3 regions of the Paenibacillus sp. BC26 genome follow, and region 2 is predicted to be linked to each of the others. Evidence: a T-box and tRNA genes for the amino acid it is inferred to sense, from the RefSeq annotation. Region 2 holds a T-box; the other regions hold tRNA genes.

The links. A T-box is a leader RNA that pairs with one kind of tRNA and senses whether it is charged. The one in region 2 lies ahead of leuS (leucine--tRNA ligase), so its partner is inferred to be a tRNA-Leu.
Region 1: it has a tRNA-Leu gene. The T-box ahead of leuS (leucine--tRNA ligase) is inferred to sense a tRNA for this amino acid. The anticodon was not compared.
Region 3: it has a tRNA-Leu gene. The T-box ahead of leuS (leucine--tRNA ligase) is inferred to sense a tRNA for this amino acid. The anticodon was not compared.

The regions. Positions count from the first base shown of each region.
Region 1 covers NZ_FPAD01000002.1:333,135-336,872, reverse strand. Annotated here, with positions in the region: gene BM412_RS17930 (hydrolase/acyltransferase) at 1-204, opposite strand, end outside; gene BM412_RS17925 (SprT family protein) at 303-782, shown strand; tRNA gene BM412_RS17920 (tRNA-Asn) at 811-886, shown strand; tRNA gene BM412_RS17915 (tRNA-Ser) at 895-985, shown strand; tRNA gene BM412_RS17910 (tRNA-Glu) at 1,067-1,141, shown strand; tRNA gene BM412_RS17905 (tRNA-Leu) at 1,178-1,259, shown strand; gene BM412_RS17900 (helix-turn-helix domain-containing protein) at 1,446-2,282, opposite strand; gene BM412_RS17895 (Gfo/Idh/MocA family protein) at 2,441-3,472, shown strand; gene BM412_RS17890 (Gfo/Idh/MocA family protein) at 3,469-3,738, shown strand, end outside.
Region 2 covers NZ_FPAD01000001.1:3,519,297-3,523,034, reverse strand. Annotated here, with positions in the region: gene BM412_RS15930 (CvfB family protein) at 1-751, shown strand, start outside; gene BM412_RS15925 (class I SAM-dependent DNA methyltransferase) at 754-1,515, shown strand; T-box leader at 1,585-1,815, shown strand; gene leuS (leucine--tRNA ligase) at 1,898-3,738, shown strand, end outside.
Region 3 covers NZ_FPAD01000001.1:3,345,753-3,349,490, forward strand. Annotated here, with positions in the region: gene BM412_RS15120 (LamG-like jellyroll fold domain-containing protein) at 1-1,400, opposite strand, end outside; tRNA gene BM412_RS15125 (tRNA-Leu) at 1,868-1,953, opposite strand; tRNA gene BM412_RS15130 (tRNA-Ile) at 1,972-2,048, opposite strand; tRNA gene BM412_RS15135 (tRNA-Met) at 2,070-2,146, opposite strand; gene BM412_RS32145 (hypothetical protein) at 2,228-2,392, opposite strand; gene BM412_RS15140 (ABC transporter substrate-binding protein) at 2,532-3,738, opposite strand, start outside.

The sequences.
Region 1 (3,738 bases), on a different contig from region 2:
GACAATGGACTTGTCATGAAGCTCTGCATCCGCACATTCAGCAATCGCGTAAGGCAGTACCGGCACTTCGGAAGCGGTGAGCTTGTCGATTTCTTTATGCAGGCGCAAATTAAGCGCGCTTAATTGATACGCATGCGAGGCAGGCATTTCCACGAACGAGATGTCTTGTCCGTTTTTCATTATGATATAACGCATTTCTGGCATGACAGCTTCTCCCCTCAATCTTTACTACTTGACAGTGTAGCGTATTCGTCCTTTAAAATTCAAGTATTATGAGTTACAAATTCAAGGGAGCGCATCAGATGCAGGATAATCAGCTACAGGAATGGGTGGAACGGGTTTCCTTGCAGTATTTCGGGATTCCGTTTCGGCACCAAGCGACCTTTAACGGTAGATTGAAGTCTACGGGAGGACGCTATTTTACGAAGTCGCACAATATCGAGATCAGCCCTCATCAATTGACCAATTACGGTGAAGAGGAAACCGAGAAGATCATCAAGCACGAGCTATGCCATTATCATTTGCATATATTGAAGCGCGGATACCAGCATCGAGATGCGGATTTCAAGCAGCTGCTGGCGAAAGTAGGCGGAACGCGATTCTGCAAATCTCTGCCGGAAGGGGTAAAACGCAAGCAGGAACCCTATCGATTTAAGCTCGTTTGTCGCAGCTGCGGGACCGAGTATTTGCGCAAAAGAAAGACCGATCCGCGCCGCTATGCATGCGGAAAATGCCGTGGAATTTTGTTGCTTTATAAGCTTGACTTCAATTCTAAGACATGATACATTATTTCTTGTCACTCATTACTATTCCCTGATAGCTCAGTTGGTAGAGCACTCGACTGTTAATCGAGTTGTCACAGGTTCGAGTCCTGTTCGGGGAGCCATTACTTTTGGAGAGATACCCAAGTGGCTCAAGGGGACCCTCTGCTAAGGGGTTAGACTGCGTAAGTGGTGCGAGGGTTCGAATCCCTCTCTCTCCGCCATTTCTTTTGAATGGAACGCACTTATTAGTGGACATTCAATTCTCCAATCTCGTTAGCAGCGAGAAGGAGTTAGCAACAAGAGGCCCGTTGGTCAAGTGGTTAAGACACCTCCCTTTCACGGAGGTAACAGGGGTTCGAGTCCCCTACGGGTCACCATTTTTAATTTCGATATGGACAATCACATATCACTTCGCGGTCGTGGTGGAACGGCAGACACACCATCTTGAGGGGGTGGCGCTCACAAGGCGTGAGGGTTCAAATCCCTCCGACCGCATCCCAGTTTTATAAGCATGAAACCCTTGATATTCAAGGGTTTTTTTGTTTTATAACAGATGGAATAATGATGGAAACCTTTCATTAAGCGTCAAACAGCCCACACCATGCTTTCATGGTGTGGGCTGTTGTAGGTTGTAGCTATAGATAGATCGGTATGCCTGTTTAGTGAACAGCTAGCAGAGCTCTAGTTTATCCTCCCATTCATCTTGCTTACATATTGCTTCGGCGTACATCCATTAAATCGCTTGAACAGCTCATAGAAATGAGCCATATTTTCGATCCCTACGGACTCGGCAATTTCGTTTACACTGCGGTTTTCGGTAACGAGCAGTCGTTCCGCTTTAGAAATTCGTTTTTGATTCACATAATCCGTAAAGGACGATCCCATCTTCTTTTTAAAATACTTCGAAAAATAGGAGTAGCTCATGCCAGCAAGTTGACTTGCCGCTCCCATGTCTATTTTCTCTGTCAAATGTTCATCCACATAGGTGACGAGTGATCGAATCACGTCTACATCCGCATCCACATGCGAGTGTGACGTTAACAGCTCACGCGTATCATAGCGAAGCAGCATCAACAACAAATACTTGATATGCATACTAACCGCGATTTCGTAGCCCTTCTTTTTATCCATAACCTCTGCATGTGTTTCAGAGATCATCCTCGCAATGTCTTTTCGCACACTTTCGTTTTCCTGGAAAATGTAATTCAGTTTCTCTAGGGGATGAAGGATCTCCAGGAAATGCCGATAGTACATCATCATGGCCGGATCGAAAAAGGGCCGGAAGTCAATGTGAAGCACAATGTAACTGAGATCGTTGTCACTGAGCTTTCTTCCCGTGTGCAGTTGAGAAGATCCAATCACCATCACATCTCCGGCATTAAGCGTGTAGGTATGATTCGGTGTTTGAATTTCGTGGGTTCCCTTCTCGACTAATATGAACTCAACCTCATTGTGATAATGCCAGGTATTTGAGCGCGTCGGCTCTTTACTTGAGTCCGTAAATCTCCACACTTTCATGCAGAGTGAAGGGTTTTGATAAGGGATCGGTTCTTTGAAAATACGCATGATACCTCGACACCACACTTTCAGTAAGCACGAATTTGGATATAAAAAGCATAAATGCCCGCATTTCGGCTAAGCGACAATATGTATATCATATAGCGTAGTTAGTCGTTATGAAAGATGAAATTAAGGAGTGGAGCAGGATGAAAGCAGCCATTGTCGGTTGCGGGGGGCTCGGAAATGTGCACGCCCGCGGTTACATGAATATCCCGGATGTAAAGCTGGTAGGCGTCTGCGATATCGATTTCAGTTTAGCGCAAGAACTATCCAATAAGACGGGAGCAACGGCTTTTGCCTCATTTGACGTCATGCTGCGAGAAATAGAATTCGATATTCTCAGTGTGACATTACCTAGCTATCTACATAAAGAATTTACATTGAAAGCAGCCGCTGCCGGCAAGCATGTGATCTGTGAAAAACCGCTTGCGTTACATCTAGAAGATGCGGCAGAGATGATCCGCAGTTGTGAACAACATGGCGTTCGGCTATTTGTCGGACATGTTGTGCGATTTTTCCCTGAATACGTTCAAATGAAGCAAGTGATCGATGATGGGAAACTAGGGCGTATTGGTGTAGTCCATGCCAAACGCATTGGCTCTCACCCCGGACGTTGGTTCTTTGATGATGATAAAAGTGGCGGCGTTATTACCGATCTCATGATTCACGATATTGATTTCTTCCGCTCTGCGATGGGCGAAGTCAAGTCTGTCTATGGATTAAACCAACGTGCGGATGACATTGATTACGCATTGGTTACGCTGCTGTTTGAAAGCGGAGCCGTTGCGAATCTGGAAGCTTTCTGGGGCTATCAGGGTCCTTTCCAAACAGCTGTAGAAATCGCCGGAAGCAAAGGCATTATTCGCAGCGACAGTCAGAAAAACAGCTCCTTGCAAATTTGCAAAGCGCCTTCCGACTCGGAAGACCGACGTTTCGCGGAAGTACCTCAAAGTCCTGGATTCACTAGCCCTTATAACTTGGAATTAGCCCATTTTATCCAATGCATACGAGAAGGCACGGAACCAATCGTAACTGAGAACGATGCCTATAAAGCGTTAGAAATTACCCAAGCTGCACTGGAATCTGTACGAACAGGCAAATGTGTCCATCTGCAACGGAGCATGGCGCCAGGGGAGGTAACACCATGAAGAGATTAAAAATCGGAATGATTAGTTTTGCTCATGGCCATGCTCATTCGTATTTGAATGCACTTAGGGCAATGGCCAATGTCGAAGTCGTTGGCATCGCGGACGAGCTTTATAGCCGCGTTGAGAACGTTATCGGCAAATACGAACTGCCTTATTTTGAGGAGTATCAGGATTTGCTGGCCGCAGATGTGGATGCGGTTGTGATCTGTGCGGAAAACAGCCGCCATGCAGAGATCACCATAGCAGCAGCGAGATCCGGTAAGCAT
Region 2 (3,738 bases):
CGCGACGATGAAGACGCCGCTCATTCAGCTCGGCACCGTGGCGAGATTGGCTGTAGCGGATATTCATCCGCGTATCGGGGCCTTTCTTGAGATGGGGCTTGGCCGTCAGCTGCTGCTGCCGCTGTCTGAGCAGCCGGAGCTGAAGGAGCTGCGTCCGAAACGCGGCGATGAGGTTCACGTCATTCTTGCTCATGACAAAATCGGCCGTCTTGTTGCTAAAGTGGCATTCGAGGAAGAATTGGCCGAATTGGCATTCCATGCGCCGCAAGCTTGGCATAACACTTGGGTTGAAGGCTGGGTAACGAAGACGCTTAAGATCGGATCGTTTGTCATGATCGATGGCGGCGTGATCGGCTTTGGCGCATACGGCTTTATCCCCGCGGATGAGCGGACGCGGCTGCTTCGACTTGGCGAGCGCGTGAAAGCACGAGTCACTTTCGTCCGTGAGGACGGACGGGTGAATCTATCCATGAATCAGCGCAAGGAAGTAGGTCGCGTGGAAGATTCGGAGCGGATTCTCACGTTCATGAAGGAACGTCCGAACGGCGCGATGCCTTATTCGGATGAAACGCAAGCCGAAATCATCAAGCAAAAATTCGGCATCAGCAAAGGCGCGTTCAAGCGTGCAATCGGTAAGCTGATGCGTGAAGGGCTTGTCGTCCAAGAAGGAAGCTGGACGAAGCTGACCGAGCAAGCGAAGGCGGCGGCTGTTCCGACTCCGTCTGCTTCTGCGGCAGACGCGGGGGAGTAGAGATGGAAGCTTATCGGCATTTCGCCTCCGTGTATGACAGGCTGATGGAAGAGATGCCGTATCCGCAGTGGCTGAAGTTTGCAGAGGCATGCTGGACAAGGTACGGAACGCCGAAGTCTGTCGTTGATCTGGGATGCGGAACCGGCAGCATTGCGATTCCGCTGGCGAGAAGCGGCTATCAGGTCTTCGCGATTGACCTCTCCTCCGATATGCTGACCATTGGGCAAAGCAAATGGGGGGAAGAACCTTCACGCAGCGGCGGTTCAATTACTTGGCTCCAGCAGGATATGACCGAGTGGGAGATTGGCGAAGAGGTCGATTCCGTTATCTCCTTCTGCGATTGTATCAACTATCTGACGGAAGAAGATGAGGTTCAAGCCGCTTTCCAAGCAACCTATCAAGGCTTGAAACCAGGCGGTCTGTTCCTTTTTGATGTTCATGCGCCGAATACGTTAGCTCGGTATGCCGCGGAGCAGCCGTTTGTACTCGATGATCCGGATGTGGCTTATATCTGGACCTGCGAGCTGGATGAAGAGCGGGTAGAAATCGAGCATCGACTTACGATTTTTGCCCAGGAGAGCGGCTCGCGAGACAACCGATTCTCGCGCATCGAGGAGATGCACGTGCAGCGGGCGTATGATGCGGAGTGGATTCGGGAATCACTGCTAATGGCAGGCTTCAGCCGCGTGGAGCAATTTGCGGATTTCACGCTGGAAGTGCCTGATTCGGAAGCAGAACGGCTGTTTTTTGCGGCAATCAAGTGAATTTGACCGATTCCGGGCGTTCTGCGCCTTGACATGACAGGATTCGCTTATTTATAATCGAACTATCTATTTTAGGTGTTGAAGAGGAGCAGTAGCTTTAGCAGCGTTTGGATCAGAGAGCCGGCGGTAGGTGCAAGCCGGACCAACGTGAAGTGAACTCGCCTTGGAGCCGCGCGTGAACACGATTTCAGTGGTAAACGTGCCGTTTCGCCTGCGTTAAGGGCTAAGAGTGAGCAGCGACAAAGCATGTCGTTTGCTAACTAGGGTGGTACCACGGGAGAATAATCTCTCGTCCCTAGCGTTGTCGCTAGGGACGGGAGTTTTTTTGTTTTCTGACAAGGACTGGATTGACATGGAAGAGAGAATAGGGAGGCAATTCGTTATGGCACAGGAACGCCAGGAGCAGCAGGGGTATAACCCGTTAGTCATTGAACCGAAATGGCAGAAGCATTGGGATGAGAACAAGTCGTTCAAAACGACTGAGGATGCAGGAAAACCGAAATTTTACGCACTTGATATGTTCCCTTATCCATCCGGAGCGGGACTTCATGTCGGCCATCCGGAAGGTTACACGGCGACGGATATCGTCTCTCGTTATAAGAGAATGCGCGGCTACAACGTGCTTCATCCGATGGGCTGGGATGCGTTCGGCTTGCCGGCTGAGCAGCATGCACTGGATACGGGCGAACATCCGCGTGAAATTACAGTCAAGAACATCAACAATTTCCGCCGTCAAATTAAATCGCTGGGTTTCTCCTACGATTGGGACCGCGAGTTCAGCACAACAGATCCGGACTATTACAAATGGACGCAGTGGATCTTCATCCAGCTGTTCAATAAAGGCTTGGCTTATGTAGCTGAAGTGCCGGTTAACTGGTGCCCGGCGCTTGGGACGGTGCTTGCCAATGAGGAAGTTATCAATGGCTTGAGCGAGCGCGGCAACCATCCGGTCATTCGTAAGCCGATGCGCCAATGGGTGCTGCGGATTACGGAATATGCCGAGCGTTTGCTTGAGGATCTGGAAGAGCTGGACTGGACCGAGAGCATTAAAGATATGCAGCGCAACTGGATCGGTAAATCCAAAGGTGCTGAAGTTACGTTCGCCATTGACGGACATGATGCTTCGCTTGTTGTATTTACAACACGTCCGGATACCCTCTTCGGAGCTTCGTACTGCGTACTTGCGCCGGAGCATGAGCTGGTAGATGTGATTACAACTTCCGCACAGCAAGCTGCCGTCAAGGATTATCAAGAAACTGCCGCGCGGAAGAGCGATCTCGAGCGTACGGATCTGAATAAAGACAAGAGCGGCGTATTCACAGGTGCTTATGCCGTTAATCCGGTGAACGGCGCGCTTGTTCCGATCTGGATTGCCGATTACGTCCTTGCCGGATATGGCACAGGCGCGATTATGGCTGTTCCGGGACATGACCAGCGTGACTGGGAGTTTGCGAAACAGTTCGATTTGCCAATCGTGGAAGTCGTTCAAGGCGGCGACGTGCTGGCTGAAGCGTTCGCAGGCGACGGTCCGCATGTGAACTCCGGATTCTTGGACGGTCTTAGCAATGAAGCGGCGATTGCGCGCGCTATCGAATGGCTTGAAGTGGAAGGCAAAGGTCAAGGCAAAGTGACGTACCGTCTGCGTGATTGGCTGTTCAGCCGTCAGCGCTACTGGGGCGAGCCGATTCCGATTCTGCATTTGGAAGACGGAACAATGAAGCCGGTGCCGGATGATCAATTGCCGCTGCTGCTTCCCGACGTGGATCAAATCAAACCGTCGGGCACGGGCGAATCTCCGCTTGCGAATGTAACGGAGTGGGTAGAAACAATCGATCCGGAAACAGGTTTGCGTGCGCGCCGCGAGACGAACACGATGCCGCAATGGGCCGGCAGCTGCTGGTATTACCTGCGTTTCATCGATCCGCATAACGATAAAGAACTGTGCTCCAAGGAGAAGCAAGCCGAGTGGCTTCCGGTTGATCTCTACATCGGCGGAGCGGAGCATGCCGTGCTTCACTTGCTGTATGCGCGCTTCTGGCATAAAGTGCTTTACGATATCGGCGTAGTCGATACGAAAGAGCCGTTCCACAAGCTGGTTAACCAAGGGATGATCTTGGGCACCAACAATGAAAAAATGAGTAAATCACGCGGTAACGTAATCAACCCGGACGATATCGTAAACGTATACGGCGCTGACACGCTGCGTATGTACGAAATGTTCAT
Region 3 (3,738 bases), 170 kb from region 2:
TTACCGATCTGATTGCCGTCCACATACAGTGCGACTGTTTTCGCCGTCGCGCTGAAGGAGAACGCCACATAGTGCCAGTTGCCGTCGGCCAAATTCCCCGCTGGTGCCGACAGACTGCTCCCCCACTCGGATCCGTCCGATCCGTATGATGTGAAGTTTAGCGTTGTGTCGGCGTAATTGTTTTCACTGGTGCCCCAGCCGATATTCCACCAGATTTCTCCTGCGTTTAACCCCCAATTGCCAGTGGTACCGGCATAAGGCGGGGCCAATAAATAACTGGAAGTTGCGGGAGTGGGAGCTGAGGGCTTCACCCAAACGCCCATCGTAAGATCATTTACATTCGCGAACTCAGTACCGTAGTCGATTGTGAGCCCGTTCTGGCCTGTCTGATCATTGGCAATTGCGGAAGTATCGCCCCGGCCATTGTGATCGATATCCCATACATAGTTGTTCAACGTGGCCGTTAGATCACCCGAAAAGGCGCCGGAGGTTGAACCACTACCCTCATTGAAGGGGAATAGAATCTCGCCTTGAAAAGGATCGCCGGGATCGCCCGGATTGCCGCCAATACTCGTATTAGGCACTCTGTTATATAGCGCTGCATGCGAGGTGTCGTCGAGAACAGATGGGAAAACGGAAAGCTCATCCAGAAGGCCGGTATACGACTTATCCTGGTACCCATTCCCGCCGAACCATTTGTACGCCTGTAGATTGACCGGATATAGAGAGCTATAATCTTTTTCGCCGATCTGATTGCCGTCCACATAGAGAGCAATCTTATTTGCAGTCGTACTTAAGGAGAACGCCAAATAGTGCCAGTTGCCGTCGGCCAGATTCCCTGCCGCCGCTGAAATGCCGCCTTCCCATTCGGAACCATCCGATCCGTAAGATAGTAAGCTAATATTTGTGTCAGCGAAGTTGTTTGCGCTGGTGCCCCAGTTAATACTCCACCAGATTTCTCCATTGCTGAAACCCCAATTGCCTGTGGTGCCGCTATAAGGGGGAGCCATCAAAGAACTGGTTTGTCCGGAATTGGGAGCTGAGGGCTTTACCCAAACGCCCATCGTAAGATCATTTACATTCGAGAACGAGGTGCCGTAATCGATTGTGATCCCGTTTTTGCCTGTTTGGTCATTGGAGATCGCGGGAGTAGCGCCTCGACCGTTTGGATTCCATACATAGTTGTCTAATGTAGCTGTTAGATCGCCCGAAAGGGCACTGGAGGTTGAACCGTTCCCCTCATTGAAGGGGAAAAGGATCTCGCCTTGGAAGGGATCGCTGCCGGTAGTGGTTTCTGCGAAAGCTGTCGCCGGCAGTAGCGTAAGTACCGCCAGCAAAATGCTGAGAACCAAAGATGTCAGACGTGAAGCCAAACGTGATGTCCGTTTATGCTTGTTCATTTTATCATTCCTTCTATGGTATATTTTGCGAAACGATCCATAGCTCATCATAATGGCAAAGGAAACTTCACCTCATCTCCCATTTGTAGCGACAAAAAACATCTGCAACCTCCAAATTCACGTTTCAAGATGCATGCGCTTATTCATCGTCAACTTGTATTTTAGAGTCAGCATGAAAAGGAGAAAATGAACATCTCTACGATTTTTGGACAAATCTTGTTGCAGCTTCCTATTACGCCTCTTTATTTATTACGAAGGGAAGCAAGCTGGCAAAAATAAAACGGCTGCCTTAGCTGGCAGCCGTTTCATATATCGTCGATATTTCTATTCCGAGCCATAAAAAAAAACTCCTCTTCATCACTATTGTGGCATGTGATGAAAAAGAGTATTATCTTTCGCTTAAATATGAGATGCAAACTTCCTATAAAAATGGAAAAAACCTTGATTCATCAAGGTTTCTTGTTGGATGCCGAGGACGGGAATCGAACCCGTACGGTGGTCACCCACCGCAGGATTTTAAGTCCTGTGCGTCTGCCAGTTCCGCCACCCCGGCATGTTCATGATTGTGGAATGGTGGGCCCTGAGGGACTCGAACCCCCGACCAATCGGTTATGAGCCGACCGCTCTAACCAACTGAGCTAAGGGCCCTTACGATAATAATCGAAAGGTTGGTTGCGGGGGCAGGATTTGAACCTGCGGCCTTCGGGTTATGAGCCCGACGAGCTACCGAGCTGCTCCACCCCGCGTTAACACTCATTCACTACAAATCATTCAATGGCGACAAGAAATAATATACTATATGATCCATGAATAAGTCAAGCATATTTTTATGGAAGGAATCGAACGCCGAATCTTCCTTTCCGCGAACGAAATACTTCGATCTCTTGCGGACATTCATATCCGTATACCCACCAGTCGTTTTCCATCCGTCTAACCAGACATCCGGCTTGAAATTTGGTCTCGTACAGACGCCCCCAATACACCCATTTCATGTCACTTACTCCCTTCTTCGCCGTTTCGCTTAGAATGCCCCATTTTCGGAAAAAACAAGCATCGGCTCTGAACGGTCTCAACATAAACAAAAAAACCGCATCGACGCGAATTGCGCCAATGCGGTTCCTTCATGATGATTTAGCCTTTGCCGCCGTAAACATCAATGCCTACGCCGCCTCCGCCTTCAACCGGCTCAAGCGGACCATTCGGATTGTCCTTAATCTTCTGCAGCATGGCATCCCCTTTGGTCTGCCATTCCTTAAGCGCTTCTTCGACGGATTTCTTCTTCTGAATGACCTCCTGGAAGAGCGGCTGCGCAAATTGTTGAACCTGATAGAGGTTCGGCTTCTCGCGGTAAAGCTTCTCAAGATTAATATCCTGAGGTGGAATCGGCTTGAGGGAGTAGAAGGCTTGAATGTTATAGTTCATGCCGTCCTTCGGCTTCAGGAACGATTTACGAGCTACCATCTCATAGGTGCTGCGGGATTTCAGCTTCGCCCATTCCTTGCTGTTGTTAAACTGGATGAAGTCCCAAGCATCTTCGCTGTTTTGTGCATTGGCGCTGATCGCCATCAGATTATTCAAGTAGATATTGCCGCCAATGCCCGGAGCTTCCTCGAAAGTCGGGATCGTGACGACATCCCAATCCGGGGACGGAATCTTAGGGTTCTTAGCGGAATAATCTTTGGCTCTGGCCAGCTCATTCACGTAATCATAGCCGCCGATCATCATCGCAATACGGCCGCTGATGAACAGATCGCCTTGGAACGGATTGAATACAGCTTTCTCATCCCGTGCAATGCCGCCTCCGCCGCCGTTGTTCATATCTTCTTGGGTAGGTACGATTTTCTCTTGGTACAGCGCGGCTACTTCACTCCACACTTTGCGCCATTGCGGCGTATCTACGGTCATCTTCTCTGCTTTATTATCAAACATCTTCAGCTGCAGAGGTGCCGAGTAGGTTTGGGAATCCCAGAACGGGTCTCCGCTCCAACGATTGAACGAGAAGCCGAACTTACGCTCTGCACCTTCGCCCTTGGCTACCTGTTTCGCTTTCGTCAGGATATCCGTCCAAGTCATACCGTCTGTCGGCGGCGTTACGCCCGCATCGGTAAAGAGCTTCTTGTTATAGTAGAGAGCCGATGCATTGAAGGTCGGCGTAAGCGCGTAGATGCTGCCGCCTCCCGCGTCCTTGATTCCGTCAATAACCGTCGGTACGAAATCCTCGATATCGAATTCGCTCTCTTGAATAAGCGGATCCAGCTGTTTAAGCAGATTGTCTTCTACAAGTCGCTTCAGATAGGAAGACTCCAATACCACGACATCAACCGGATTCTTGCCGTTG